2 regions of the Mesobacillus sp. ABV4_180 genome follow, and region 1 is predicted to be linked to the other one. Evidence: a T-box and tRNA genes for the amino acid it is inferred to sense, from the RefSeq annotation. Region 1 holds a T-box; the other holds one or more tRNA genes.

Region 1 (15,033 bases):
GTACCGCAATAAACAGCTTAATGAAGCGCAGGGGGAAAAGGATGCCCTCATTTCCCGTGCAGAAGGTGAAAAAGCAGCGAGGATTGAACGTGCGCGTGGTGACGTTGCAGTCTTTAATAAGCTGTATGTTGAATATAAATCCAACCCGGAAATAACAAGACAGCGTCTTACCCTTGAAACACTTGAACAAGTGCTGCCGGGTACCGAGATTTACATCATGAATGATGAAGGAAATACAATGAAGTATTTCCCGATTCGCCCGCTCGAAGCTGAAAAGCCAAAGTCAGAAAAGGAAGGCAGTGAAAAAGATAATGGCTGATCAAAATGTGATTGATTTGAATGAGCGCACTGGCGGTTCATTCAACTGGCGCAACTATACGAAGTTCGGAATCTTCCTCATCATTCTTATTGCTCTGCTCGTTTTTACCTTTACGAATATATTTATCGTAAAACAGGGTGAATATAAAGTCGTTCGCCAATTCGGCGAAGTTGTCAAGATTATCAAAGAACCGGGACTAAACTACAAGGTTCCTTTTATCCAGAGTGTAACCACTTTGCCTAAGTACCAAATGACCTATGATGTCTCCCAGGCAGAAATCAACACCAAGGACAAAAAGAGGATCTTGATTGATAATTATGCGATTTGGCGAATTGAAGATCCTAAAAAGATGATTTCAAATGCCAGGACCCTTGAGGGGGCGGAATCAAGAATGGAAGAATTCATCTATTCCGTGGTACGCTCCGAGTTTGGCCAACTGGAATATGATGAAATTATCGATGATGAAAAATCATCCCGTGGTTCGCTCAATGATAGGGTCACTGCAAAAGTCAATGAACTGCTCGCAGGCGGAAATTACGGAGTGGTCGTGACAGATGTACGCATGAAGAGAACAGACCTTCCGGCGGAAAACGAGAAATCTGTTTTCACAAGGATGATCTCAGAGCGTGAATCGAAGGCACAGGAGTACCTTTCTATGGGAGATGCCGAGAAAAACAGGATCATCGCCCAAACGGACAGGGAAGTAAAAGAAATCCTGGCAAAGGCATCAGCAGACGCTGAAACGATCCGTGGCGAGGGTGAAGGGGAAGCAGCCAAGGTCTACAATCAAACCTTCTCAAAGGACCCGGAATTCTACACCATGTTCCGAACACTGGAATCCTATAAAAAGACAATCAATGGAGAAACCGTCATCGTCCTTCCTTCAAATTCCCCATACGCAAGATTGCTGATGGGCTATACAAATTAATAGTATCAAAGGCCGTTATTTTTCTTTCTATCATCTCTCATGATAAAATAAGAAAGAATTTAACGGTCTTTTTTTATTTGAATTTTATTAAAAAGCAAACCATTTTTGAAAAACTCTGTTTGCTTATTTTAAAGAGGAGGATGGCATGTCTAAAAAGCTTGTTTTGATAGATGGGAACAGTATTGCTTACCGCGCTTTCTTTGCGCTGCCTTTGCTTAACAATGATAAGGGAATACATACGAATGCAGTTTATGGTTTTACGATGATGCTGATGAAAATTCTTGAGGATGAGAAGCCTACGCATATTCTGGTGGCATTTGATGCAGGTAAAACGACCTTCAGGCATAAGACGTTCAGTGAATACAAAGGAGGCAGGCAAAAAACTCCGCCTGAGCTTTCAGAGCAGTTTCCCTTCATCCGTGAATTGTTGAAGGCATATGGTATCCCTCAATATGAGCTGGCGAACTATGAAGCTGATGATATTATCGGTACTTTGAGTTTGCAGGCTGAAAAGGATGGCTTTGAAACGAAGGTCATCTCGGGCGACAAGGACTTGACTCAGCTGAGTTCTGACCAGACGACTGTCAGCATCACAAGGAAGGGTATCACTGACATTGAGGAATATACTCCGGATCATATCAAGGAGAAATATGGCCTGACTGCAGAACAGATCATCGACATGAAGGGTCTGATGGGTGATGCGTCCGATAATATCCCAGGTGTTCCCGGGGTGGGTGAAAAAACAGCGATCAAGCTGCTGAAAGAATACGGTACGCTTGAAAATTTAATTCAGTCAATCGATCAGGTAAGCGGGAAAAAGCTGCAGGAAAAACTGGCTGAATTCAAAGACCAGGCCGTCATGAGCAAGGAGCTTGCGACTATCACCCGTGAAGCACCTGTTGAAGTAGGTTTAAGCGAGCTGGAATATGAAGGCGCAGAACACGCGAAACTCGTAAAAATTTTCAAGGAACTGGGTTTCAACACCCTGCTGGACAAGCTGGGAGGGGATGCAGAAGTCGACGTTGCAGAACTTGAAGATATCGAGTTTGAGCAGCTGAATATGATTGAAAAGGACATTTTCGCGAAAGAAAATGGCTTTTATGTTGAGGTTCTTGAAGATAACTACCATTATGCAGATATTGTCGGCTTCGCGGTCGTCAATGAAAAAGGCAGTTTCTACCTGCCAGTAAAAACCGCTTTGGAATCAGAAGAGTTCAAGAAATGGGCTGAGGATGAAACAAGCAGGAAAACAGTTTATGACGCCAAGCGCTCAGAGGTTAGCTTGCGCCATCATGGCATCCATTTAAAGGGTGCAGACTTTGATGTTGCACTGGCTTCCTATATCATCAATCCGTCAGAATCACCCGATGACCTGGCTGCCATAGCAAAGCAGCATGGTTTTATCAGCGTTCAGACAGACGAAGCTGTGTATGGCAAAGGAGCAAAACGGAAGATTCCTGATGAGAAAGCTCTTGGTGAACATCTTGTGCGGAAGGCAGCCGTGTTGGTTTCATTAAAAGAAAAAATCGAGCAGGAATTATGGGACAATGACCAGCATGATCTGTTCAGCAGCCTCGAAATGCCGTTATCACTGGTTTTGGCAGATATGGAGTACCTCGGTGTCAAACTTGATCTTGAGCGTCTGGAAAACATGGGTGAAGAAATCAAAGGACGACTTGCCGAAATCGAAACAAAGATTTTTGAGATGGCAGGAGAGCAGTTCAATATTAATTCACCAAAGCAGTTAGGAGTCATTCTGTTCGAAAAGCTCGGGCTTCCGGCTGCAAAGAAGACGAAGACCGGCTATTCCACATCTGCGGACGTACTTGAAAAATTGGCTTCGAAGCACAGAATTATTGAAGAAATCCTGAACTACCGCCAGCTTGGCAAGCTGCAATCTACTTATATTGAGGGACTGCAGAAGGTCGTCAATAAAGAAACTCAAAAAGTCCATACAAGATTCAATCAGGCATTGACAGCTACAGGAAGATTAAGTTCAACCGACCCGAACCTTCAAAACATTCCAATTCGTCTTGAAGAAGGAAGGAAAATAAGGGAAGCATTTGTTCCTTCAGAAAAAGGATGGGTTATTTTTGCGGCAGACTATTCCCAAATTGAGCTTCGCGTCCTTGCGCATATTGCTGGAGATGAAAAACTGATTGATGCATTCAAACATGATATGGATATTCATACGAAAACAGCACTGGAAGTGTTCAATGTTGGTAAAGATGAAGTCACTTCTAATATGCGTCGCCACGCCAAAGCGGTAAATTTCGGAATTGTATACGGCATCAGCGATTATGGATTGTCACAGAGCCTGAACATCTCAAGGAAGGAAGCAGGAGAGTTCATTGAGCGCTACCTGGAAAGCTATCCTGGGGTAAAAGATTATATGGATGAAATCGTAAAGGATGCTAAGGCAAAAGGTTATGTCCAGACGCTGCTTCACCGCAGACGATATATCCCGGAGATTACAGCCCGGAACTTCAATCTGAGAAGCTTTGCTGAACGTACTGCCATGAATACTCCGATACAGGGAAGTGCTGCCGATATCATCAAGAAGGCAATGATCGATATGGCAGATCGTCTTCGTGAAGAGGGATTGAAGACAAGATTGCTGCTTCAGGTGCACGATGAATTGATTTTTGAAGCTCCTGAGGATGAAATCGAGAAGCTGAAAAAGATAGTTCCGGATGTAATGGAAAATGCGATCGAATTGAAGGTGCCGTTAAAAGTGGACTTCGCATATGGGCCAACCTGGTATGATGCAAAATAATGAATGAACAGGAATTTCAAAGAAAGGAGGGATCGAATGCCTGAGCTTCCAGAGGTTGAAACCGTGAGGCAGACGTTAGAGATGCTTGCGGTTGGGAAAGAAATCAAGCATGTATCTGTTTTTTGGCCAAAGATGATTAAGCGGCCAGATGAGGTTGAGCAATTCAACGATGCCCTGCAAGGCCAGACGATAAAAGAAATTGGCCGCAGGGGTAAATTTCTGATCCTTTACACGGAAGACTATGCACTTGTTTCCCACTTAAGGATGGAAGGGAAATACGGATTATTTGCTAGTGAAGATCCGGTTGAAAAGCATACGCATGTGATTTTTCATTTTACCGATGGCAAAGAATTGCGCTATAAGGATGTCCGTAAATTCGGGACGATGCATCTTTATGGCAAAGGTCAGGAATTTGAGACTCAGCCTTTAGCTGACTTGGGGCCGGAGCCATTTTCGGAGGATTTTTCAGTTGAATGGCTATCTGAAAAGCTTAAAAAGACGAATAGAAAAATAAAGCCTGCTCTGCTTGACCAGAAAATTCTTGTCGGTCTGGGGAATATTTATGTGGATGAAGCACTTTTCCGTGCGAAGATCCATCCTGAAAGGATCGCCAATTCTTTGACTCCAGAAGAAGAGTCCATTCTTTACAATGAGATTGTCAGCACATTGTCTGAAGCGGTGGAGAAAGGCGGCAGCACGATCCGTTCCTATGTGAATTCCCAGGGACAGATCGGCATGTTCCAGCTTCAGCTCCTTGTGTACGGGCGGAAAAATGAACCGTGCAAGGTTTGCGGAACTCCTCTTGAGAAAACCGTAGTAGGCGGACGGGGCACGCATTATTGTCCGTCATGCCAAAAGCTTAAATAATATATTGGCTTGTTGATTTCTCACCATAAATAGGCTCCTTCCATATACTAACGTAGCGATTGACAGGAAGGAGCTCAGTTTATGGCACAAACAATCTCCCTGCTTTTACTTGCATTCGCTGTCAGTCTTGACAGTTTCAGTGTAGGGTTAACGTATGGATTGCGTAAGATGAAAATTCCGATTAAATCGATAGCCGTGATTGCAGTTTGTTCAGCAGTTGTCCTGATGGCTGCGATGATGATCGGACATTTCCTGGAGAGCTTCTTTTCTCCAGAGTTTGCAGAAAAACTGGGTGGCAGTGTCTTGATCGTATTGGGCGGATGGGTTCTGTTCCAATTTTTCCGCGAAGACAAAACAGAATTGCTCTGTCACGAGAAAATAATCCTTAATTTTGAGATCAAATCCCTTGGCATCGTCATCAATATTTTGAAAAAACCAATGACAGCAGACTTTGACCGGTCAGGCACAATCAATGGAATTGAAGCAGTCATGCTCGGCCTTGCTCTGTCGCTTGATGCGTTCGGGGCTGGAATCGGGGCAGCTTTATTAGGTTTTTCACCTGGTTATTTGGCGCTGGCTGCGGCATGCATGAGCTCATTATTTGTTTATGCAGGGATGAGGATGGGGAGTTATTTTTCAGAAAGCGGATGGATACAGAGGTTTTCTTTTGTACCAGGGATCCTATTGATTATAATTGGGCTGCTGAAGCTGTAGCAGTCCCTTGAAAGGAATAAAGCGAGAATGTCATTAGTTATTGGATTAACAGGAGGTATAGCAAGCGGTAAAAGCACGGTATCAGGCATGTTTGTTGATTTGGGAATCACAGTGATCGATGCTGATATCGAAGCCAGGCTTGCTGTTGAACCAGGAGAAAAAGCATACAATGATATTGTCAGCCATTTTGGCACAGCAATTTTAGAAGAAGAAAACGGCGCAATCAATCGCCAAAAATTAGGTTCGATTATTTTTAATAATGAGGAAAAAAGGATGCTGCTCAATTCGATTGTCCATCCTGCTGTAAGGGAACGGATGGCCAGGAAAAGAGAGGCAGCGCAGGCAGCAAATGAAGAAGCGATTGTCATGGACATCCCGCTCCTGTTCGAAAGCAAATTGACTGGCCTGGTGGAAAAAATCATTGTGGTATACGTAGATGAAAAAACACAGCTGGAGAGGCTGATGATGCGCAATAACTTTTCCGAAGCTGAAGCATTATCCAGAATCAAATCGCAGATGCCGCTGAGGGGTAAAGTTGATTTGGCCGATGAGGTCATTGATAATAGCGGCACCATCGAGCAATCAAGGCAGCAGCTGATGGAAATTTTGAATAAGTGGGGAATTTTACGAGCCGAATAGGCTCTTTTTTATTCTAGTACATACTTATTTCTTGTTAGGTGTATATTAATCCCGGTCTCGTGCGTTATATTCCCAGTTCCCTTGATTTAATCCCAGTTCCCTTGATTTAATCCCAGTTTCCATTGACTTAATCCCAGTTTCAATCAATATAATCCTTGTTTGCCGAGTTTTAATCCCAGTTTCGATGAATATGATCCCAGCTTGGCCGTTCAGTATCCGTACAGCCTTTTTCACCACTCAAAATGATTATTATTATCAGAATTATTTTATATTTTAAATGTGTGCATTTATTTATCACAAATAAAATTTAATATGTTATACTAATACCATACAAAGGGGTTATTAAGTATAACACTAATTCGGAAGGGGCCGTACAATGAAGGCGAGAATAGCGATAAACGGTTTTGGGAGAATTGGCAGAATGGTTTTCAGAAGAGCCATTCTTGAAGAAAATCTTGAGGTTGTAGCGATTAATGCGAGCTACCCAGCTGAAACTCTGGCGCATTTGATTAAATATGATTCAACACATGGACAATTTGCTGGTGAGGTCATCCCTGCTGATGATCACCTAATTGTGAACGGGAAGACTGTTAAACTATTAAGCAATCGAAATCCTGCTGAGCTTCCTTGGAAGGAAATGAAGATCGATATCGTCATCGAGGCCACAGGCAAATTCAATTCCCGTGACAAAGCATCGCTCCATCTGGATGCTGGCGCAAAAAAGGTTATTTTGACAGCACCTGGTACGAATGAAGATATCACCATTGTTATGGGTGTAAATGAAAGCGCATTAAATATCGAAGAGCATGATGTTATTTCCAATGCATCCTGCACAACAAACTGCCTTGCACCTGTTGCGAAAGTACTTGATGATACTTTTGGCATCGAGAATGGTTTGATGACAACTGTGCATGCTTATACTAATGACCAGAATAATATCGATAACCCGCACAAGGATTTGCGCAGGGCGCGTTCATGCGGACAATCCATCATCCCGACATCGACTGGAGCGGCGAAGGCATTATCGCTTGTACTTCCTCAGCTGAAAGGAAAGCTTCACGGAATGGCACTGCGCGTTCCAACTCCAAACGTTTCGCTCGTTGACCTGGTTGTCGACCTGAAGCGTGAGGTGACTGTGGATGAAATTAACGATGCATTCTATTCTGCATCAAAGGGAAAGCTTAAGGGCGTCCTTGATATCACGACAGATCCGCTCGTTTCAATCGATTTCAACACAAACGAGCATTCAGCAATCGTCGATGGACTGTCCACGATGGTAATCGGCGCTAATAAAGTAAAAGTGCTTGCATGGTATGACAACGAATGGGGCTACTCAAGCAGAGTGGTGGACCTGGTAAAGCATGTTGCACATGCAATGGAAAATTCCGTAACAGTCAAAGTAGGATAGACTCTAAAGCGAAAAAGCTTGCCGGATCCGGCAAGCTTTTTACGTTTATGCAAAATAAAAACTTGATTTTAACTGCGAAAAAGTCCATGAAAGCCTTTATTCCAGCCATCTGTGAAACTGTGAAAATATAAGGCTTAAATACATGTGAAAAATTTTCTTTCCATGTGTTGCAAAAAAAATATAAACAAAGTATACTAGTCATCGTGAACTTCTTAATAACGGTACCAATTGGCTACTTAAAGGGTTAGGACCTCTCTGGACTAACTTTCCCCCGTGGTAGTTAAGATACCATTGAAACTAAGGATTTCATTCTAATAATGTTAGAGGGGGAAATTGAATATGGAAACAATGGGTCGTCATGTAATTTCTGAACTTTGGGGTTGCGATTTTGAAAAATTGAATAATATGGATTATATTGAACAAACTTTCGTTTCAGCTGCTTTGAAATCAGGTGCTGAAATCCGCGAAGTGGCTTTCCACAAATTTGCGCCACAAGGTGTAAGCGGAGTTGTCATTATTTCTGAATCTCATTTAACTATTCATAGCTTCCCAGAACACGGATATGCCAGCATTGATGTTTATACTTGCGGTGATCTGGATCCTAATATTGCAGCTGACTATATTGCTGAAGCTCTTGGTGCACAAACACGCGAGAATATCGAAATTCCACGTGGCATGGGCCCTGTGAATGTGAAACAGGCACAAGCTAATGCTCTATAATTAAAAATATAAAAAAATTACAAGAGGTGTAGCGATACACCTCTTTTTACTTTGCTCAAAAATACGGTAAACTGTAAATAGAACTTACTTGCAGGAGGATCTTGGATGTCTTTATTAAAATCCCTGACAGGGCGTTATCAAAAATTCAGCGGGACGAGTGAAAACAATAGGGACGAGCTGCTGAGGACCCGTTATTACAAAGCGAACTTCAATCAGATGTTCCAGACAGTCGAAGATTTGCTGAAGGCAGACCCTTCATTCAAAATAATTAGTGTTTCAAAAGAGCATGGTGAAATATCAGCTGAACTGAAAGGAAAGATACCTTCCTTTTTAACTGCGACTGTCATCACGACGAAGCCTTTTGAGACCGCGGTTGATTTACATATTTCTACTGAAAAATTTTCATTGGCCGGCATCAATCCGGCGTTGAAGCAGGAATTGGTGAATATTTACGGGAAACTCGACCGTTCGCACACATTTATTGGCTCAGGCAAATATGGAAATCAATAGTTCCTCTTGTCCATATACCATCTTTTTTATAAGATATAAGTATAGGAAAAATACTTATGGACGTACTAGTGGAAGACGCGAATGGCCATTCGCTTATTCCATATTTCAAAATATTCGGAGCTGATCGAGATGAAATGCCCAACTTGCCAAAATAACTCTACCCGTGTCCTTGATTCAAGGCCTGTTGACGATAGCCGCTCCATTCGACGCAGACGTGAATGTGAAGCGTGCGGATTTCGCTTTACTACATTTGAAAAAGTGGAAGAAATTCCGTTGATTGTAGTCAAGAAGGAAGGCACACGCGAAGAGTTCAATCGGGAAAAACTCCTTCGCGGTTTGATCAAAGCTTGTGAAAAACGCCCGGTAGCTTTGAAGGAGCTTGAAGACCTGACAGCTGATGTCGAAAAGGAACTCCGCAGCCAGGGAGTTTCCGAAATCAAAAGCGAAGCAGTTGGCGAAATGGTAATGGACAGGCTGGCAAAGGTTGACGAGGTTGCATATGTAAGGTTTGCATCCGTTTACCGCCAATTTAAAGATATCAATGTATTTATCGATGAACTTAAAGAGTTATTAAAGAAAGAACAATCATAAAAATCGTGGAGTTTTAATGAACTTCATTGAATTTCCTGAAGTTCTATTGAATTCAGGAAAATCCTGAAGAAGCTGAAGGGAACTTCAGCTTTTTTTAATCATTTGGTGTGGGGGGAAAGGGATGGCTCAGCATTGGCAGGAAACGTTGCCTGTAGACCAATATATCGTTGCTTCTGGCGGTCTTTTGCATGAATATGATCGCAAGGTTCTCACTTTTTTATATCAGCCGCTGATTGGGCCAGCTTGCCTGAGTCTTTACATGACATTGTGGGCTGAACTCGAAGAAAACCGCCTCTGGTCGGAACCTGTTACGCATCACAATCTGATGAGTATCATGGATATGAACCTGAAGGATATTTTCCACGCACGCCAGAAGCTCGAAGGGATGGGCTTGCTTAAGACGTATGTGAAAAATGGGGAGGCTGGCCGCGCGTTTATCTATGAATTGCAGCCGCCGCTGACTCCGGAACAGTTTTTCCTTGATGGAATGCTGAATGTCTATCTTTATCGGAAGGTAGGAAAAAATCAGTTTCTGCGTCTTAAGCGATTTTTCAGCGATAAAACGGTTGAAGATTCTGGCTATACCGAAATCACAAAAGCTTTTCAGGATGTCTTTCTATCCGTTCCTCCTGAGGCGCTCAAGCATAATCCTGATTCAGCTTCCGACCTGAAGGCTGAAGAAGGAAATGCTTTTATTGGCAGAGGTGACGCTTCTAAAATCCAGATTGATCCTGCAGAATTCAACTTCGATCTGCTGCTAGGGGGGCTGCAGGAGTCGCTGATACCAAAGAAAGCTTTTTCAGCGAAAGTAAAAGAGGCAATCAGCAATCTTTCATTCCTTTATGGAATTGATGCCCTTAAGATGAAGAATATCGTCTTGAGCGCGGTCACCGCTGATAATGATATAGACATTGAAGAATTGCGGAAGGGAGCACGTGACTGGTATCAGTTTGAATTCCATGACCAGCTTCCTGCGCTTATGGACCGGGTTCAGCCTGCGCAGCATAAAGCAGGCATCGAGAAGCCGAAAACAAAGGAAGAGGAACTGATCCTGTATTTTGAAAAAACATCCCCCCGTCAGCTGCTAATCGATTTGTCCGGCGGTGCAGAACCTTCTAAATCTGACCTGCAGATCATTGAAGAGGTTATGTTCAAGCAAAAACTGCTGCCGGGTGTCGTGAATGTTTTAGTCCAGTATGTTATGCTCAAGACTGATATGAAGCTTACGAAGGGTTATATTGAAAAAATCGCCAGCCACTGGTCGCGGAAAAAAATCTCTACCGTAAAAGATGCCATGCAGCTGGCTAAAAATGAACATCGTCAATATCTGGATTGGGCAGATGGGAAAAAGGCACCGGCTTCGCAGGGAAAACGCAAGCCTGTCCGCAAGGAAGTTTTACCAGACTGGTTTGAGAAAAATCGTGATGGGGAACCGGAGCAGCATACAGGTGCTCCTGACACGGATCCTGATTTTGAACTGGAAAAGAAAAAGCTTGAAGAAGAACTGAAGAAATTCAAATCCGGGAAGTGACTCAAATGCAAAACATAAATGAAACATTGAAGAAGCTGGCCAATAACCAGGGTTTCCAGGAACGTTATGAAGCGATAAAGCGGCAGGTTATGCAGGACAAGCATGTCAAAGAGTTTCTTGATGTGAATGCCGATCATATCACCCGGGAAATGCTCGACCGCAGCATGACGAAATTGTATGAGTTCACTAACCAGAGCAAAGGGTGCGAAGACTGCAAAAGCCTCGAATCCTGCAAGAATATGATCAAAGGGTATGAGCCGGAGCTTTTTATAAAAGGCAACTTCATTGATATCAAATATGACCGATGCAAAAAGAAAACGATGCATGATGAGCAGCAGAAGCATGCGCGCTTGATCAACAGCATTTTCGTGCCGAAGGAAATTTTAAAGGCTTCATTCGGTGATATTGAGCTGGACGATGCAGGAAGGTTCAAGGCGATCAAAATGGCTAAGGACTTTGTCGAAAATTATGAGCCGGGTCTAAAGCAGAAAGGTTTGTTCCTCCATGGACCATTCGGAACCGGGAAATCGTACCTCCTTGGAGCGATTGCGAATGAACTTGCCCAGAAGCAGGTAAGCTCGTTGATTGTGTATGTGCCGGAATTTTTCCGTGAGATGAAAAATGCGATCGGTGACCATACTGTCAACGATAAGCTCGAAGCGATCAAAAAGGCGAATGTCCTCATGCTGGACGATATTGGCGCTGAGACGATGAGCAGCTGGGCCCGAGATGAAATACTGGGGACCATCCTTCAGTTCCGCATGCTCGAAAATCTGCCAACCTTCTTTACTTCGAATTTCGACCTCAAAGGACTTGAGCATCATCTGACACACAGCCAGCGAGGAGAAGAAGAACAATTGAAGGCAGCGAGGATCATGGAACGGATCAAGTACCTTGCAGAGCCAGTTAAAGTCGAAGGTAAGAATAGAAGAATGTAAGCGATGTGCTGCAGTGGAAACTGCGGCATATTTTTTTTGGATAGATATCCCTCCGGCAGGTGCCTGGTTACTTCTAAATTGTCCAAGTCCCCCATATATATAATCAGGGATTACTTAAAAAGGGGGGATATGGTTGATTGAAATCATCTTCCAAAAAAAGCAGGATGCCTGGAATTTATATAAACATTTGATCACCAGGCTTGCTTCGTGGCAGGAAACAGATTCAATTCTTCTTAATGAAGATCGAAATAGAGTGCTTATACCGCACCTTTTTTATAAATGTGAAATACTGACAGACCTGAAAAAGGGCTTTCATGAATTTATAATAAAAACAAAACGTGATGATTGGTTAAGATCCATTCTGAAAGATTCGTATTTATTTACTGACATGGAAGAACAGGACCAGATTATCGATATCATTTACTCAGTCATTGAAGGCGAACGAAAAGAACTGATCCCTTTTATGGAAGGGGTAGAAGAAAACAGCATTGTTAAAAGTGCCCTCAATGAGATTTTGGACGAAAAAGTTTCCTTCTCATTTGACTCGTTTGTCATGTTCAGGCTAAAGGCCTATGTGGAGCAGCTTTCCAAATGGGTTGAGATCGCAATCGATGAGTATAAGATGGAGCAGGAATATCAGGTGTTTGTGCAGACTCTCAGAGACTTTCTTGGAGATAGGAAACCCCAGCTTTCCCATCTTTATTTGGTGATCGATGAAAATATGGTTTTTTACAATCAGGATTTTATTGAAATGAAGAGGGGCGACCTTTTTAAGGCAATTGACCGGAAGCTCCTGGTAAATCATCCTGTCTACGTCGACTCAGGAACGATTGCTCCATTACTGTCGATTGCCCCTGAAACCATTTACCTGTACACTGATGATCCTCAGCAGCCACTGGTTAGGACCATCATCAATATTTTTGAAGAACGTGTAAAAATTGCTTCCTTATCTGCTTTTCAGGAGGAGCAATTGCACTTTTTAAAGAAAGGCAATAAAAATGTACGATAGCCCACTTGATTTTCAAAACATTTCAAACTATAATTACGTACATACTTAACGAATAGCAAATGTAATGATGAGGACATGGGCTTTCTTGAAAGGTTTGCAGAGAGGGAAGGCAAGGCTGAAAACTTCCTAACACTAAAGAAACGCTTACCACCTCTGAACTCCAGTTATGAACGCTCAGGCAAGTATTAGCTGGCGGCTGAAGCCGTTATCGCAACCAGAGTCATTCCCGCATTTTTTTGTGAGAGTGAAAATTGGGTGGAACCACGTGTGATCAAACTCGTCCCTGTTTCAGGGACGGGTTTTTTTATTTTTAGCGCAAATAAAGCGCCACATATTAAAAGGAGGAAAAGCCAATGGCAGACATGTTGAAAATATCGTTTCCAGACGGAGCAGTAAAGGAGTTTCCGGCAGGTACAACTACTGAAGACATTGCCAGTTCAATCAGCCCGGGCCTAAAGAAGAAAGCCATTGCCGGTATGGTGAACGGACAGCCGTATGACCTGAAGAGACCAATCGAAGAGGATGCAGCGATTGAAATCGTCACTCCAGAGCACTCTGAAGCTCTTGAAATTTTGCGCCACAGTTCAGCGCATTTAATGGCACAGGCAATCAAACGCCTGTATAAAGATGTTAACCTTGGAGTAGGACCGGTTATCGAAGGCGGTTTCTACTATGATATCGATATGGAGCATTCACTGTCTCCGGAGGATTTGCCGGTAATCGAAAAGGAAATGAACAAAATCATCAATGAAAACATTGAGATTGTCCGCAAAGAAGTAAGCCGTGAAGAAGCAGTCAAGTTTTTCAAAGAGCTTGGCGACCCATATAAGCTTGAGTTAATCGAAGCGATTCCAGCTGATGAAAAAGTGACTCTCTATGAGCAGGGAGATTTCGTTGATCTATGCCGCGGGGTTCATGTTCCATCAACTGGAAAGCTGAAGGAATTCAAATTGTTGAGCATTGCCGGTGCATACTGGCGCGGCGACAGTGACAACAAGATGCTGCAGCGTATTTACGGAACTGCTTTCTTCAAAAAGGAAGATCTGAAAGAGCACTTAAGGCTGCTTGAAGAAGCGAAGGAACGCGACCACCGCAAGCTAGGCAAAGAGCTTAACTTATTCACAAACTCCCAGAAGGTAGGCCAGGGTCTTCCGTTATGGCTTCCAAAGGGTGCCACAATCCGCCGCGTAATCGAGCGCTATATTGTCGACAAGGAAGTCAGCCTTGGATATGACCATGTCTACACTCCGGTAATGGGAAGTGTCGATCTTTATAAAACTTCCGGACACTGGGACCATTATCAGGAAAACATGTTCCCTGTCATGGAAATGGAGAATGAACAGCTTGTTTTAAGGCCGATGAACTGCCCTCATCACATGATGGTGTACAAAAACAGCATCCATAGCTACAGGGAGCTTCCTATCAGGATCGCTGAACTGGGAACAATGCATCGTTATGAAATGTCCGGAGCATTGGCGGGATTGCAGCGTGTTCGCGGAATGACTTTGAATGATGCTCACCTTTTCGTGCGACCTGATCAGATCAAAGAAGAGTTCAAGCGAGTTGTCGAACTTGTACTTGAAGTCTATAAAGATTTTGGCATGGATGATTATTCGTTCCGCCTTTCTTACCGCGATCCTGAAGATAAGGAAAAATATTTCGACGACGACCAGATGTGGGAAAAAGCACAGGCGATGCTAAAAGAAGCAATGGATGAGATGGGACTTGAGTATTTCGAGGCAGAAGGCGAAGCGGCTTTCTACGGCCCTAAGCTTGATGTCCAGGTCAAGACAGCGCTTGGCAAAGAGGAAACTCTGTCAACTGTCCAGCTTGATTTCTTGCTTCCTGAACGCTTTGACCTGACATATATCGGTGAAGACGGAAAGCACCATCGCCCGGTTGTTATCCACCGTGGAGTTGTATCAACAATGGAACGTTTTGTTGCCTTCCTGATCGAAGAATACAAAGGGGCGTTCCCGACATGGCTTGCTCCCGTACAGGCACAAGTCATCCCGGTTTCTCCTGCGGTACACTATGACTACGCAAGAGAGGTCCAGGAAAAACTGAAAGCAGCAGGCTTCCG
Region 2 (15,033 bases), 1.2 Mb from region 1:
CGTGAGACAGTTCGGTCCCTATCCGTCGTGGGCGCAGGAAATTTGAGAGGAGCTGTCCTTAGTACGAGAGGACCGGGATGGACGCACCGCTGGTGTACCAGTTGTCTTGCCAAAGGCATCGCTGGGTAGCTATGTGCGGACGGGATAAGTGCTGAAAGCATCTAAGCATGAAGCCCCCCTCAAGATGAGATTTCCCATAGCGCAAGCTAGTAAGAACCCTGAAAGATGATCAGGTTGATAGGTCAGAGGTGGAAGCGCGGTGACGTGTGGAGCTGACTGATACTAATCGTTCGAGGACTTAACCAAATAGATCATTCGTTCTTCTTGAATTCTTCTTACAACATTATCTAGTTTTGAGGGAATGAAAATTTCTCTTGAAAAATGCATAAAAGACAGTATAATAAATATTGTTCTTGAAAAATTGTCTGGTGGCGATGGCGAGAAGGTCACACCCGTTCCCATACCGAACACGGAAGTTAAGTTTCTCAGCGCCGATGGTAGTTGGGGGTTTCCCCCTGTGAGAGTAGGACGCCGCCGGGCAATGTTGCAATTTCATCTTGGACAAACTACTAAGATGAGGCAACCGAATCATCTGCAAGAGTTATGTTAAATTACCATTATTCCGCAGTAGCTCAGTGGTAGAGCACTCGGCTGTTAACCGAGCGGTCGTAGGTTCGAATCCTACCTGCGGAGCCATTATCTCTAAATGACGAAAGTCATTTGAGCTGGCAGCAAAATGCTTCCATAGCTCAGCAGGTAGAGCACTTCCATGGTAAGGAAGAGGTCAGCGGTTCGAGCCCGCTTGGAAGCTCTCAAAATATTATTATATGGCCCCTTGGTCAAGCGGTTAAGACACCGCCCTTTCACGGCGGTAACACGGGTTCGAATCCCGTAGGGGTCACTTAGTTTTTTTACAACAAGGAACATACTAATGGAGGATTAGCTCAGCTGGGAGAGCATCTGCCTTACAAGCAGAGGGTCGGCGGTTCGATCCCGTCATCCTCCACCATTATTTTTCACACAGTGAAATACACATTTTGCCGGTGTAGCTCAATTGGTAGAGCAACTGACTTGTAATCAGTAGGTTGGGGGTTCAAGTCCTCTCGCCGGCACCATATGTGGAGGGGTAGCGAAGTGGCTAAACGCGGCGGACTGTAAATCCGCTCCCTCAGGGTTCGGCGGTTCGAATCCGTCCCCCTCCACCATTTTAATACATATCAAAATTGGACAAGCAATTGATGTCCTTTTTATTTTTTCATTGGGCTATAGCCAAGCGGTAAGGCAACGGACTTTGACTCCGTCATGCGTTGGTTCGAATCCATCTAGCCCAGCCATTTTTATTTTCTTTTTTGCATTAAAAGGTGCTAAAGAGACGATGAATAGGGTAGATTATATCCTATGAGCCATTAGCTCAGTCGGTAGAGCATCTGACTTTTAATCAGAGGGTCGAAGGTTCGAGTCCTTCATGGCTCACTTATGTTAGGACCCCTAAGGATAAACTTAACCCTTTATTTTTAGGGGTTTTATCGATATAATAAATGATACGCGGAAGTAGTTCAGTGGTAGAATACAACCTTGCCAAGGTTGGGGTCGCGGGTTCGAATCCCGTCTTCCGCTCCATATGGGGCCTTAGCTCAGCTGGGAGAGCGCCTGCCTTGCACGCAGGAGGTCAGCGGTTCGATCCCGCTAGGCTCCACCATCACACTACATAAATACCATTTCAGTCATAAATCCAACAGGGTTTATGGCTTTTTTTATGCTTAGAAGCAGAGGGCTTTATAATTTTCCCCCGCACACCTATTATGACTATTAATTCAATCAATTCGAAACCGTATATATATTCATTAAATTGTCCAGTTGAGTCATTGAAATGAAAGCGTTTAAAATAAGGGGAGAGATGAGAGAATGCAAGGGGGAGAATTATATGAAGAAACTTTCAATTATTGGCATGCCGATGGACCTGGGTCAGATGAGAAGGGGAGTCGACATGGGCCCGAGTGCGATTCGCTATGCAGGTATCAATGAAAGATTAAGAGTGTTATTTGATGAGATAGAGGATTTAGGTGATATCGCCGTCGGCAGGCCAGAGGTGAAGATTGATCCTAACAGCAACCTCCGCAATCTGGAGCTGGTTGCTGAAAAAAATAATCTGCTTGCTGATGAAGTCGATAAAATCATTGAGTCGGGTTCATTTCCGCTAGTTTTAGGTGGGGACCATAGCATTGCCATTGGTACATTGGCAGGGGTTTCGAAGCATTATAAAAACCTTGGGGTCATATGGTATGACGCACATGGGGATTTAAACACAGCAGAAACGTCACCATCAGGAAATATCCACGGCATGCCACTGGCTGCCAGCATCGGTCTTGGCCATGAAATGCTTACGCAATTAGGTGGTTACGCACCTAAGGTAAAGCCGGAAAACATCGTGATAATCGGGGCGCGTGCTCTTGATGATGGTGAGAAGAAGTTAATTAAGGAACTCGGCATCAAAGTCTTTACTATGCATGAAATTGATCGACTTGGAATGGCTGCGGTAATGGAAGAAACAATTAATTATCTAAAAGAAAAGACAGATGGTGTTCACCTGTCACTTGATCTTGATGGATTGGATCCTACAGATGCACCAGGAGTGGGGACACCGGTGATGGGCGGAATCAGCTACCGTGAGAGCCACCTGGCAATGGAAATGCTGGCAGAAGCAAAAATCATCACTTCTGCGGAATTCGTTGAGGTAAATCCGATTCTTGACGAAAAGAACAGAACAGCAGTTGCAGCAGTGGCTTTGATGGGATCGTTATTTGGTGAAAAACTATTGTAATCCAGAATAGCAACAGGAATATAATTTTATTAACCTGTAAAAAAATAAGAGCAGCGGCCAGATTTTGGGCTACTGCTCTTTTTATCATTAATATAGAACTGTCTTTTTTGAAGATAAGTGATAATATTTATTTAATAAATGGTCGAGTTTTATGCTAATATCTACCACTCGTTGATTTGACAGCGAGGTTTTTGCGGCCAGTTCAACCATTTCTTTACGGCAATTTTCAATATCCTTCAACAAAGCTTCTGCACACATTGCGAAAATTCCTCGCTTTCACTAAATATAGTCCATTTATACCCTGTAAAAAACTTTTTAAACCAAACTGGTAAAAATTTGTTAATATTAACTTGTCGAGTTTTTTAGACTTTTTTCGCAGAGCTGCATTATAAGAAATCCTGCGAGAAGAAATGAACGTTTTGTCTAATACATATATAAATAAAGTTTTTATAAAAAAATGAAACCTTTTCCGGAATCGATTCGTATATCGATTAGCCGCATAAAGCGCGGAGGTAAAATAATGGAGACGATCGTAAAACACAGAATAAAACAGGTCATCAAAGGAGACCAGAATGCCTATGGGGAGATTGTTGAAATATACAAGGACAAGGTATTTCAGCTTTGCTACCGTATGCTCGGCAATCGGCATGAGGCAGAGGATATTTCACAGGAAGCCTTTATCCGTGCATATATCAATATTAACAGTTTCAATCAAAGCTTGAAATTTTCAACCTGGCTTTATAGGATTGCTACCAACCTTTGCATTGACAGGATCCGCAAAAAGAAACCAGATTATTTTCTTGATGCAGAAGTACCGGGCACGGAAGGCTTGACGATGTATTCACAAGTCCCTTCTGAAACCCCATTGCCAGAGGATGAGGTTGAAAGTATCGAACTGCAGGACAGGATTCAAAAAGAAATTTCAAAATTACCCGATAAATATAGATCAGTCATCGTATTAAAGTATATTGAGGAGCTAAGCCTGAATGAGATCAGCGAAATTCTGGATCTCCCGCTTGGCACAGTAAAGACGAGGATCCATCGAGGAAGAGAAGCCTTAAGGCAGCAACTGCGAAACGTATAAGGTGAGGTGAAAGAAAATGAAATGTCCCGAACATATTATTGACTATATGCATGAATATTTAGATGATGAAATATCTGAAGAACATGAAAAGATTTTAAGAGAGCATCTACAGAGCTGTACAGATTGCCAGGAATACTTCAGGGAGCTGAACAAAGCAATCGCTCTTGTGCAAAGTACCTCGCATATCCAGGCACCAGATGATTTTACCTCGAAGGTAATGGCTGGGTTGCCGAAAGAAAAGAAGAAGACGGAAATCCAGCGATGGTTCAGGAGCCATCCATTATTGACAGCGGCCTCTCTGTTCCTGGCTTTAATGGCAGGAAGCATCTTGACGACCTGGAACGAAGAGCACCAGTTCTCCGTATCCAAGCAGCCGAACCTGGTCGTGGAAAATGACACCGTCATCGTTCCTGAAGGTGAAGTGGTCAAGGGAGACGTTGTGGTCCGCAACGGCAAAGTCAAGATCGAGGGTGAGGTCCAGGGCAATGTCACAGTGATCAACGGTGAATTGATCAAGGGTGAGAAATACCTGGCTTCTGCAGGTAATGTGACAGGAGAAATAACAGAGGTCAATGAAGTGTTTGAATGGATCTGGTATCATATCAAAAAGACAGTAAAGAACGCAGTAGACCTTTTTGAAAACGATGAAAAGGAACAGTCATTCCAATAGGAGTGACTGTTTTTTAGGTTATCTGGGCGACTAAATTGCAGACGTATGACATCATTATTATTTTAAAGTGCTCTTATGTTATAATGAAAAAGTTATCTTTGTTTTATAGGCTGAAGTGTGCATTGATCATCTTCAACTTCCGCTTTTAATCAAAAAGCTGTTTTCGCCGCATTGCGAAAATAAGCCCTTACTAAACTATTGGAGGAAGTGCAATGTCGTTTGCGGATTTCGATATCTTAGAATATCTAGCCAATATTGTTGACATACTCCTGGTTTGGTTCGTCATTTATAAGCTGATTGCGATCATTCGTGGAACGAAGGCTGTCCAGCTTTTAAAAGGGATCTTTGTCATCCTGATTGTAAAGTTTGTCAGTGATTTCTTCGGATTGAACACGCTCAGCTGGATGATGGAGCAAGTGTTAACCTGGGGATTCCTGGCCATTATCATCATATTCCAGCCCGAATTAAGACGGGCGCTCGAGCAGCTCGGCCGAGGGCGGCTTTTTGCCAGATCGGGGCTGCAGGAAGAGGAAGATGAAGAAAAGATGGTGGAGGCCATTATCAAGGCAACCGATTATATGGCTAAACGCCGAATCGGAGCGTTGATTTCAATTGAAAGAGAAACGGGAATGAGTGATTACATAGAAACAGGCATTCCGCTTCAGTCGAAAATTTCTTCTGAATTGCTTATTAATCTGTTCATCCCGAATACACCGCTTCATGATGGAGCTGTTGTCATACAGAAAAACATCGTAGCTGCTGCGGCATGTTATTTGCCGCTGTCAGAAAGTCCGTTCATTTCGAAGGAGCTGGGCACTAGACACAGGGCTGCGCTTGGAATCAGTGAAGTAACCGACAGCATAACGATTGTCGTTTCTGAGGAGACAGGAAATGTTTCGGTTACCCGGAACGGCGAGCTTTACCGTGACTTGAGCGGTGAAACGCTAAGGGAACTGCTGGCAGCAGAGTTGATTTCACCATCAAGAATCAAACAGGCAGCTTCTACCCGCTGGAACTGGAGGGGGAAGAAAAATGGATAGATGGATGGATAACCCATGGTTCATAAAGGTTGTTGCCCTTGTCCTTGCAATCTTGCTCTTTGGGTCTGTTCCTAAAAATGACCCTAGCAAGCCTGGTGATGTGAATGTCCCATCCGACGAAAAGGTCGAGATCATTGAAGATGTACCGGTAAAAAGAATTTATGACACCGACACCCTGGTCGTATCAGGGGTTCCGGAGACCGTTTCTGTGACACTCCAAGGGCCTAAAAACCTTGTGCAGCAGGCTAAGACATTAAGGAACTTTGAAGTGTTCGTAGACCTGACTGACGCAGAAATGGGCAAGCAACGTGTACCAATAACAATTAAGGATGTATCTGATCGCCTCACCGTAACAATTGAACCTGGATATGCAAATGTTTCTGTCCAGGAGAAAGTGACGAAGGAATTCAAGGTTGAGGCAGAGTTCAGCGGAAACATCGTCGAAGAAGGCTATATCGCGGAGAAACCTACAGTAGAGCCGAATAGTGTCCAGATAACAGGCGCCAAGGATGTTGTCGACAGAATCACTTATGTCAAGGCGACTGTCAATTCTTCAGGGAAAATATCTGAAACAATCACACGTGAAGCAAGTGTCCTTGTATTAGATAAAGAAATGAATAAGCTTGATGTCGATGTAGAACCGCAAATGGTCGAAGTAACCATCCCGGTCAAAAGCTCAAGCAAAAAGGTACCGATTGATATTGTCCGTAAAGGAAACCCTCCAAGCGGAGTAACGATAGATTCCATTGATTTAGAGACGGAGGAAGCTGAAATCATTGCCGACCCAGATGTTCTTTCTAAAGTGGAGAGCGTCCGTGTAGAGGTGGATGTAAGTGAAATTGATGAGGATTCCGAAATCACCCTCCCAGTAATCATCGGGAATGGCGTGGTCAAGGTGGCACCGGAGACAGTGAAGGTTACCGTCAATGTCACGAAGGCATCGGAGAAGAAGATTTCCAATATCCCGATTGAAATTGAAGGTGCAGATGAGGGGTATGAGGTAGATTTCCTTAACCCACAAGACGGACAAATGAACATTACCGTGGTGGGGCCGAGTGATATTGTCTCCCCGCTGGCCGCTGATGATTTTAAAATATCGATCGATGTGTCAGGTTTGGCTGACGGTAACCATGAGATCGATATGAAGGTATCCGCGCCTCAAAATATTACGTGGAAACTGGATAGAGGAAAAGCCAATATATCAGTTGCGAAAAAAGAAGCATAAATTGACTGCAATTTTTCATACAAGGAGAGATTTTAAGAATGGGTAAATATTTCGGTACAGACGGAGTACGCGGTGTTGCAAATAGTGAATTGACACCAGAATTGGCTTTTAAACTTGGCCGTTTTGGAGGCTATGTCCTGACAAAGGAACATGATCGTCCAAAGGTGTTAATTGGCCGTGACACACGTATTTCTGGCCACATGCTTGAAGGAGCGCTAGTAGCCGGCTTATTATCGATCGGAGCCGAAGTCATGAGGCTCGGCGTCATCTCTACACCTGGTGTATCTTATTTGACTAAGGCTCTTGGTGCACAGGCAGGTGTCATGATCTCCGCTTCTCACAACCCGGTGGCGGATAATGGCATCAAGTTCTTTGGCCCGGATGGTTACAAACTTTCGGACGACCAGGAAAATGAAATCGAGCAATTGATGGATTTGGAAGTGGATGAGCTTCCTCGACCTGTTGGGGCTGACCTTGGACAGGTAAATGATTATTTTGAGGGCGGACAGAAGTACCTTCAATACTTGAAGCAATCAGTTGATGAAGATTTCACAGGACTACATATTGCGCTGGACTGCGCTCATGGAGCAACTTCTTCATTGGCTACACATTTATTTGCAGATCTCGATGCGGACATCTCGACAATGGGAGCATCCCCGAACGGTCTGAATATCAATGACGGTGTCGGATCTACCCATCCTGAAGCATTGGCTGCATTTTTAAAGGAAAAGGGTGCAGACCTTGGTCTTGCGTTTGATGGAGATGGCGACCGCCTGATTGCGGTTGATGAAAAAGGGAACATTGTTGACGGCGACCAGATCATGTATATTTGCGGCAAGTTCCTGAAAGAAAGAGGACAGCTGAAGCAGGGTACTGTCGTTTCTACCGTAATGAGCAACCTGGGCTTTTACAAGGGGCTTGAGGAAAATGGCATCCAGAGCGTCCAGACAGCGGTTGGTGACCGTTATGTCGTAGAAGAGATGAAGAAGAATGGATACAATCTTGGCGGCGAGCAATCCGGCCACATCATCTTCCTTGACTACAATACGACTGGTGACGGCCTGCTGACAGGTCTTCAGCTTGCAAATATCATAAAGGCAACGAACAAGCCGCTTTCCGAGCTTGCTGCTGAAATGAAGAAGTATCCTCAGGTTCTTGTGAATATCCGCGTGACAGACAAGCATCATGTAACAGATAACGAGAAAGTAAAAGCTGTGATTGATCAGGTAGAAGCGGAAATGAACGGAAATGGACGCATCCTCGTTCGACCATCGGGAACTGAGCCATTGGTACGTGTCATGGCAGAAGCACCATCTGCAGAGCTTTGCCAGGAATACGTGAACCGCATCGCAGCGGTTGTTGAAGAAGAAATGGGATTGAAAGAATAGAAATGAGCATCATATGCATAAGGGCATTCAGCACAAAATAGAGCCCTTATGCATATTTTTTTATGAAGGGAAGTTTTAGCTTATCTATTGAGGGTATTTGAACGGGTAGGCTGTTTTCCTTTTTTTCACTTGACGGATTCATGAGTATCATGTATGATAATCCTGTTTTTGTAAAAAAAACAAATTTAATGTGAAAGGTGGGCAGAGGTTTTACAGGATTGGAAAAAACTAAAGCGCCAGGACTAGTCCTTGACCGACAAATGGATTAGTTGACGAGGTGGAGGTTTATCGAATATTCGGCGGATGCCTCCCGGCTGAAAGCACAGCCGCGAATTCCTTCTTTAAAACATTAAGGCAACTTAATGCACAAAGAGATGGGGATGCTAAACTAACGGGGTAACACCTCAAAAAAATATATATGAGATAAGGGGGCAAGCCGCCCCTGTTTTTAAGAGGCTTCTTGCCCCCTGTCGTAACAGGAGGAATAGAAGTTATGTGTGGTATCGTTGGATATATTGGAAATAATGACTCGAAAGAAATTTTATTAAAAGGGCTTGAAAAGCTTGAATATAGAGGATATGACTCTGCCGGGATCGCAGTAATCAATGGCAACGGAGTTCATGTTTTCAAAGAAAAAGGACGCATTGCAGACCTTCGCAACGCAGTTGACCTGGATGTAATGGCAAACGCAGGAATTGGCCATACTCGCTGGGCTACTCACGGTCCTCCAAGCAAGGTGAATGCTCACCCTCACCAGAGCACTACTGGAAGATTGACTCTTGTCCACAATGGTGTCATCGAAAACTACGATTTATTGAAGCGCGAGTATTTGCAAAATGTTGAATTGAAAAGTGAGACAGATACTGAAGTCATCGTACAGTTGCTTGAACTGTTCGTAAACGAAGGTCTGAGCGTGGAAGACGCATTCCGCAAAACGCTGACACTTTTACATGGTTCATATGCACTTGCCCTGATCGATGAGCAGGATAACGAGACGATTTATGTAGCTAAAAACAAGAGCCCGCTTCTAGTCGGCCTTGGTGAAGGTTTTAATGTTGTAGCAAGTGATGCAATGGCAATGATTCAGGTAACTAGCCAATACGTTGAACTGATGGACAAGGAAATGGTTCTTGTCACAAAAGACGAAGTGACAATCAAGAACCTTGAAGGAGAAGTAATCACACGCGCTCCTTACACAGCAGAGCTTGATGCAAGCGATATCGAAAAGGGAACCTACCCACACTACATGCTCAAGGAAATCGACGAGCAGCCGCTTGTAATGCGCAAAATCATCCAGAACTACCAGGATGGCGAAGGTGCGCTTGAAATCGACTCTGACATTGTAGCTGCAATGAAGGATGCGGACCGCATCTACATCATCGCTGCTGGTACTTCCTATCACGCAGGCCTTGTCGGCAAGCAGTTCATTGAAAAATTGGCGAAGATTCCTGTTGAAGTCCATATCTCAAGTGAGTTCGGCTACAACATGCCGCTTCTTTCTCAAAAGCCATTGTTCATCTTCATTTCACAGAGCGGTGAAACGGCGGACAGCCGCCAGGTTCTTGTTCAAGTGAAGGAAATGGGCTACAAAGCTCTTACGATCACGAATGTTCCTGGTTCTACGCTATCCCGTGAAGCAGATTACACTCTTCTTCTTCATGCTGGACCTGAAATTGCTGTAGCCTCAACAAAAGCATATACAGCACAGCTTGCTGTCCTTGCTATTTTAGCAGAAGTAACAGCTCGCGGCCTTGGTCATGATGTTGACTTTGACCTTGTACAGGAACTGGGAATCGTAGCGACTGCTATGGAAGCACTTTGCGACGACAAAGAAGAATTCGAAAGCATCGCGCGCGAGTACCTGACTGTAACAAGAAACGCATTCTTCATCGGACGCGGAATCGACTTCTATGTAGGCCTTGAAGGCGCATTGAAGCTGAAGGAAATTTCGTACATCCAGGCAGAAGGCTTCGCAGGCGGAGAACTGAAGCACGGAACGATCGCCCTGATCGAAGAAGGCACACCAGTCATCGCCCTTGCTACACAAGAGTTTGTAAACCTGAGCATCCGTGGAAACGTCAAAGAAGTCGTAGCCCGCGGTGCAAACCCGTGCATCATCTCCATGAATGGACTGGAAACAGACGAAGACCGCTTTGTCATCCCAGAAGTGCACAGCCTATTAACACCTCTTATCTCAGTAATCCCGCTGCAGTTGATCTCTTACTACGCAGCATTGCACCGCGACTGTGACGTCGATAAGCCAAGGAACTTGGCTAAATCGGTAACGGTTGAATAATATTGGTGATATACCCAGTCAGCATTTTGTGTTGGCTGGGTTTTTTTTATATGATGATTAGATTAAAAGGTGTGTATTAAGAGTTTGCGTGCCCAAATAAGTGGTGATCCAGCACGAAAGGGAACGGAAAAGCAGTTTGCGTGCCCAAACGAGTGATGATTCAGCACAAAAGGGAACGGAAAAGCAGTTTGCGTGCCCAAACGAGTGTTGTTTCAGCACGAAAGGGAACGGAAAAGCAATTTGCGTGCCCGAACGAGTGGTGGATCAGTACGAAAGGGAAGGGAAAAGGAGTTTGAGTGCCCGAACGAGTGTTGATTCAGCACGAAAGGGAACGGAAAAGCAGTTTGCGTGCCCAAACGAGTGATGATTCAGCACAAAAGGGAACGGAAAAGCAGTTTGCGTGCCCAAACGAGTGATGATTCAGCACAAAAGGGAAGGGAAAAGCAGTTTGCGTGCCCAAACGAGTGATGATTCAGCACAAAAGGGAACGGAAAAGCAGTTTGAGTGCCTGAACGAGTGGTGATCCAGTACCAAAGGGAACGGAAAAGCAGTTTGCGTGCCCGAACGAGTGGTGAATCAGCACAAAAGGGAACGGAAAAGCAGTTTGCGTGCCCAAACGAGTGATGATTCAGCACAAAAGGGAAGGGAAAAGCAGTTTGCGTGCCCAAACGAGTGATGATTCAGCACAAAAGGGAACGGAAAAGCAGTTTGAGTGCCTGAACGAGTGGTGATCCAGTACCAAAGGGAACGGAAAAGCAGTTTGAGTGCCCGAACGAGTGGTGAATCAGCACGAAAGGGAACAGATAAAAGACTAAAGCTGAATCAAGCATGAAACATTACTTAAAAAAGCTCAGTTTGTTTTTTCTAATAAGCACCATGTTTTTTGATAATATTCTTCTTAGGATTTTCTTAGATAATATATGATTACACCATTCATAAACAAGAGCAGTTGTAATTTTCCTCTCAGGAAAAAGCAACTTAATTTCCGCAACACTCCGCATCACGGCATCATCAATTTTTTCATGGCTTCCACAATGACTGCAGACGAAATCCCTTTTTACTATAGTGTCTAAAATAGTATGGCATCCCCCACAAAAAATCCCTTTCTTCAATCTCTCGTAATCATAAACCGGCATTCGTTTGTATGGGTTATCCACTTTATGCCGTTCAAGAAGCTTCTCTGCTAGTTTTTTATGCATGTTATTCAGTTTCGAATGTTTCTTGTTCAGTTTTTTCATGAAGCGGTTTAACTGGCTTGGCAATATGATGTTTGCATTCTTTGGGGCATGGAATAGGGTGAATTCGGGGTTGATGAACACAATGTAGGACTCAATTTCTAGGTGGAAGCCGAGGCTGTTCAGCAGCTGCCGGAGCAGGGAGGTGCTTCGCTCTAATTGGAGCAGGGGGTCTTTGACTTCTGTGCCGTTCATTATTTTGAGACGTTCATCTTCGTAGTAGTAGTCTCCCTCGCTATTTTTAACCTCGAAGAGAAGGAGGGCATTTTGCACAATGACGCTCGAATCGATTTGAAACGTGGTATCATTCCTTTCCAGGAGCAGGTCGTTCAATGTCAGGTGTTCAATTTCAAGACTTTCCATCCATTCATCGAATTGGACTTCGCCTTCATAGCCTTTTCTGAGGCTGAAGTGTCGCTGTTTTTCTTTTTCGCTGAATTCCATTCGGGATTCGAGGAGATTCATCATTTTTAATTCTGCTGATTCATAACGGTATTTTAGAATCATAGTCCACATCCTTTCATGTCTATTTTTATGTAAAAACAGCTGAATTTCCAGTGAACAATTTTGAACAAATAAAAAAATCTGCCAGGGCAACCTGGCAGAATGCGTATCTACAGAGTAAGTACTACTTACTCGTCCTCTTCTTCACCTTGTCTGTTTTGCTGGTATGGAAGTGTGTCCCAGAAGCTTGTGTCCATTTTTTCAATGGAGTCATCGGCAATGGCTCTTACGGTTGCATCCAAAGTGGTGATGGTCTGCTTGATCAGGTAGCCGTTGCTCTTCTGGCCTAGTGCGTATGATTCGATATAGTGGTCGGACATGCCGCGCATTTCAAATAATAGAGTTGAAATATCATAACGGACTGCTGCGCCGTTGCGGCCGATATTGGCGCCGTCCCCGCCGCGATATTTTCCGATATGGCCCCAGCCGGTGTTTTCAAGCGCGTTGTAGACAACTGCACCGAGCTTTTTGGATCCCTCAAGGACTTCTGGTTTAACCTCAGAATTGGTTGGATACAGAATCGACCCAGAAACAAGTTCGCCTTCGGTCTCGCTTAGGGTACCCTGATGATGGAGGTCGATCATATAATCAATATCGTATTTAGCAAAGACGTTTTCATGAAGCGCACGGGCTTCAGGTTCCATCTCATATGTTTCTTTTGCGTGTTCCCGGTTCAAGTCTACGTAGTTTGCATTATAGCGCGTCAGGTGGCGGTCTCCGTCAGCGTGATAGTCTTCAAGGGAGAAGTCGACATCGCCCATCGCCCCGTCTGCGTTCAGCATTGGAATCACCAGGATATTGACATCCTTCAATACGCCGCTTGTTTTTGAAGTGCCCAGGTGCTTGATAAACTCCATCGCTCCTTCAGTTGTCAGCTGTTCGTTCCCGTGCTGCTGGGTCAAAAATAACACAGTAGGGTTATCAGGATTGGAGATGTATTTAGCCATATAAATATCACGGCCTTTTACCGTCTGCCCGATCACTTCAAGCTCCATTGCCTCTTGTTTGGCATCCTGTGTATTCAGGTAATCTACTAAACTCTTATATGTATGCAGGATTGAAGTTTGCACCGCTCCATTTCCGGCTCCCGGACCATTTCCAACTGCGCCTGCAGGCAGTGAAACCGCCGTAACGGCACCAATGGCCATCATGCTTGATAGTGAAACTGATAACACTTTCTTTTTCAAATTCATCGTCATACCTCCAAAAAGTAGATTCGCCACTATTTTACAGAATTTTTAAAATATATTTAATAGAGTATGATGCCTATTTATCAGACAAATTTCGAGTTGCGAAATAAGTAAAAAGGATAGAGTTTAAAAGGCGGTAAATAGGGTTTCGTAGGCGAAAAGTAATTAACTATGATGCCAGCGCCGTAATCGATATAATGAAGTTAACTATGAACTGAGTAAGGAGACACAATAATGGCCGCAATCTTAATAGTGGATGATGATCTCAATATTTTATATTTGGTGAAAAATCAGCTTCAACAGGCGGGACATGTGGTAGTTCAGGCCAGTAACGGGACAGAAGCTTTGAGGATGCTCGACAATAATGTCATTGATTTGGCTGTTGTGGATGTGATGATGCCGGGAATGGATGGCTATGAGCTGACAAGGCAGATCAGGGAGATGCACGATATCCCGGTGATCATGCTTACGGCAAAGGGACAGATTGAGGATAAGGAGCTCGGATTCCTGTCGGGAACGGATGATTACATCGTGAAGCCATTTGACCCGAAGGAGCTGATTTTCAGGATTAACGCTCTATTTCGCCGATATCAGAAGCGGAGCAATCTGCGGATTACCATTGGCGACGTGACTATCAACCAGCAGAATTTCGAGGTGCAGGTGAAGGACAAGACGTATATTTTGCCATTGAAGGAATTCGAGCTCCTCTCTTTCATGGCAGCGAAGCCGAATCAGGTGTTTACGAGGAACCAGCTGATCGAGGAAGTCTGGGGCCTGGATTTTTCAGGTGATGAACGGACGCTGAATGTCCATATCAAAAGATTGCGTGACAGGTTCTCTGAATTGACGGATGATTTCACAATTAAAACAATCAGGGGAGTCGGTTATCTGGTTGAGGTCCAAAGCAAATGAAATCCATTTATTCAAAATTTGTATTAGCGACCATTGCCATCATTCTTACGAGCACGATTATTGGGTTCTTCATTTCCAATACATACTACCATCAGCTCGTGAAACCTTTAAATGACGAAAAGAATGTCAGTGTGGCCAAAAATCTGGCAAGTTATATTGAGAGCCAGAAACCTCTCGAACTGGAACCGTATTTAGAAAATGCAGCATCGATGGGCTATCAGATTTATGCAGTCAATGCCAGCGGCTACAAACAGGATTTCGGTGCAGCGTTTAAACGCCAAAACCTTGAACAGGAAGCGGTCGATTCAGTACTCAAAGGCGAAATCTACCACGGGATGAGGGAGTTCCCGATGGAAACCTTCGTCACCGGCTTTTTCGCGAATGAGCTGCGGAATACTGTCGGCGTTCCGTTCACTTATGAAAAAGAGCAGTATGCGTTGTTCATGAGACCGGATATCAAGCTGCTGTTCAGTGAAATCCATGTGCTGATGGGCTGGATGATTCTGATCATGTTCATTGTCAGTGTCATTCTTGTGCTGATTGCCTCGAAATATCTCGTCAAGCCGATTACCGAACTGACTTCTGCCACGAAAGAGATCCAGGAGGGTCATTTTGATATCAAGCTGGATATTAACCGGCAGGATGAACTGGGTGTTCTGGCGAGAAGC

What was found. The T-box of region 1 lies ahead of thrS (threonine--tRNA ligase). A T-box ahead of a tRNA ligase gene usually reads a tRNA of that ligase, here a tRNA-Thr.
Region 2: it encodes a tRNA-Thr, which carries the amino acid that the T-box ahead of thrS (threonine--tRNA ligase) is inferred to sense. The anticodon was not compared.

The regions. Positions count from the first base shown of each region.
Region 1 covers NZ_JBSWTJ010000001.1:1,341,775-1,356,807, forward strand. The annotation lists gene hflK (FtsH protease activity modulator HflK) at 1-319, shown strand, start outside; gene hflC (protease modulator HflC) at 312-1,247, shown strand; gene polA (DNA polymerase I) at 1,393-4,023, shown strand; gene mutM (DNA-formamidopyrimidine glycosylase) at 4,060-4,890, shown strand; gene ytaF (sporulation membrane protein YtaF) at 4,972-5,604, shown strand; gene coaE (dephospho-CoA kinase) at 5,632-6,243, shown strand; gene ACXAEA_RS06710 (glyceraldehyde-3-phosphate dehydrogenase) at 6,620-7,651, shown strand; gene speD (adenosylmethionine decarboxylase) at 7,991-8,371, shown strand; gene ACXAEA_RS06720 (hypothetical protein) at 8,477-8,881, shown strand; gene nrdR (transcriptional regulator NrdR) at 9,011-9,472, shown strand; gene ACXAEA_RS06730 (replication initiation and membrane attachment family protein) at 9,594-11,003, shown strand; gene dnaI (primosomal protein DnaI) at 11,009-11,941, shown strand; gene ytxC (sporulation protein YtxC) at 12,075-12,950, shown strand; T-box leader at 13,006-13,238, shown strand; gene thrS (threonine--tRNA ligase) at 13,304-15,033, shown strand, end outside.
Region 2 covers NZ_JBSWTJ010000001.1:108,888-123,920, reverse strand. The annotation lists rRNA gene ACXAEA_RS00670 (23S ribosomal RNA) at 1-306, shown strand, start outside; rRNA gene rrf (5S ribosomal RNA) at 425-540, shown strand; tRNA gene ACXAEA_RS00660 (tRNA-Asn) at 622-696, shown strand; tRNA gene ACXAEA_RS00655 (tRNA-Thr) at 739-811, shown strand; tRNA gene ACXAEA_RS00650 (tRNA-Glu) at 830-901, shown strand; tRNA gene ACXAEA_RS00645 (tRNA-Val) at 934-1,009, shown strand; tRNA gene ACXAEA_RS00640 (tRNA-Thr) at 1,040-1,115, shown strand; tRNA gene ACXAEA_RS00635 (tRNA-Tyr) at 1,121-1,205, shown strand; tRNA gene ACXAEA_RS00630 (tRNA-Gln) at 1,260-1,334, shown strand; tRNA gene ACXAEA_RS00625 (tRNA-Lys) at 1,401-1,473, shown strand; tRNA gene ACXAEA_RS00620 (tRNA-Gly) at 1,546-1,620, shown strand; tRNA gene ACXAEA_RS00615 (tRNA-Ala) at 1,624-1,699, shown strand; gene rocF (arginase) at 1,925-2,821, shown strand; gene ACXAEA_RS00605 (Spo0E family sporulation regulatory protein-aspartic acid phosphatase) at 2,909-3,079, opposite strand; gene sigW (RNA polymerase sigma factor SigW) at 3,342-3,905, shown strand; gene ACXAEA_RS00595 (anti-sigma factor family protein) at 3,922-4,575, shown strand; gene cdaA (diadenylate cyclase CdaA) at 4,788-5,615, shown strand; gene ACXAEA_RS00585 (CdaR family protein) at 5,608-6,840, shown strand; gene glmM (phosphoglucosamine mutase) at 6,879-8,228, shown strand; gene glmS (glutamine--fructose-6-phosphate transaminase (isomerizing)) at 8,722-10,524, shown strand; gene ACXAEA_RS00570 (NERD domain-containing protein) at 11,361-12,266, opposite strand; gene ACXAEA_RS00565 (M14 family zinc carboxypeptidase) at 12,392-13,456, opposite strand; gene ACXAEA_RS00560 (response regulator transcription factor) at 13,688-14,365, shown strand; gene ACXAEA_RS00555 (sensor histidine kinase) at 14,362-15,033, shown strand, end outside.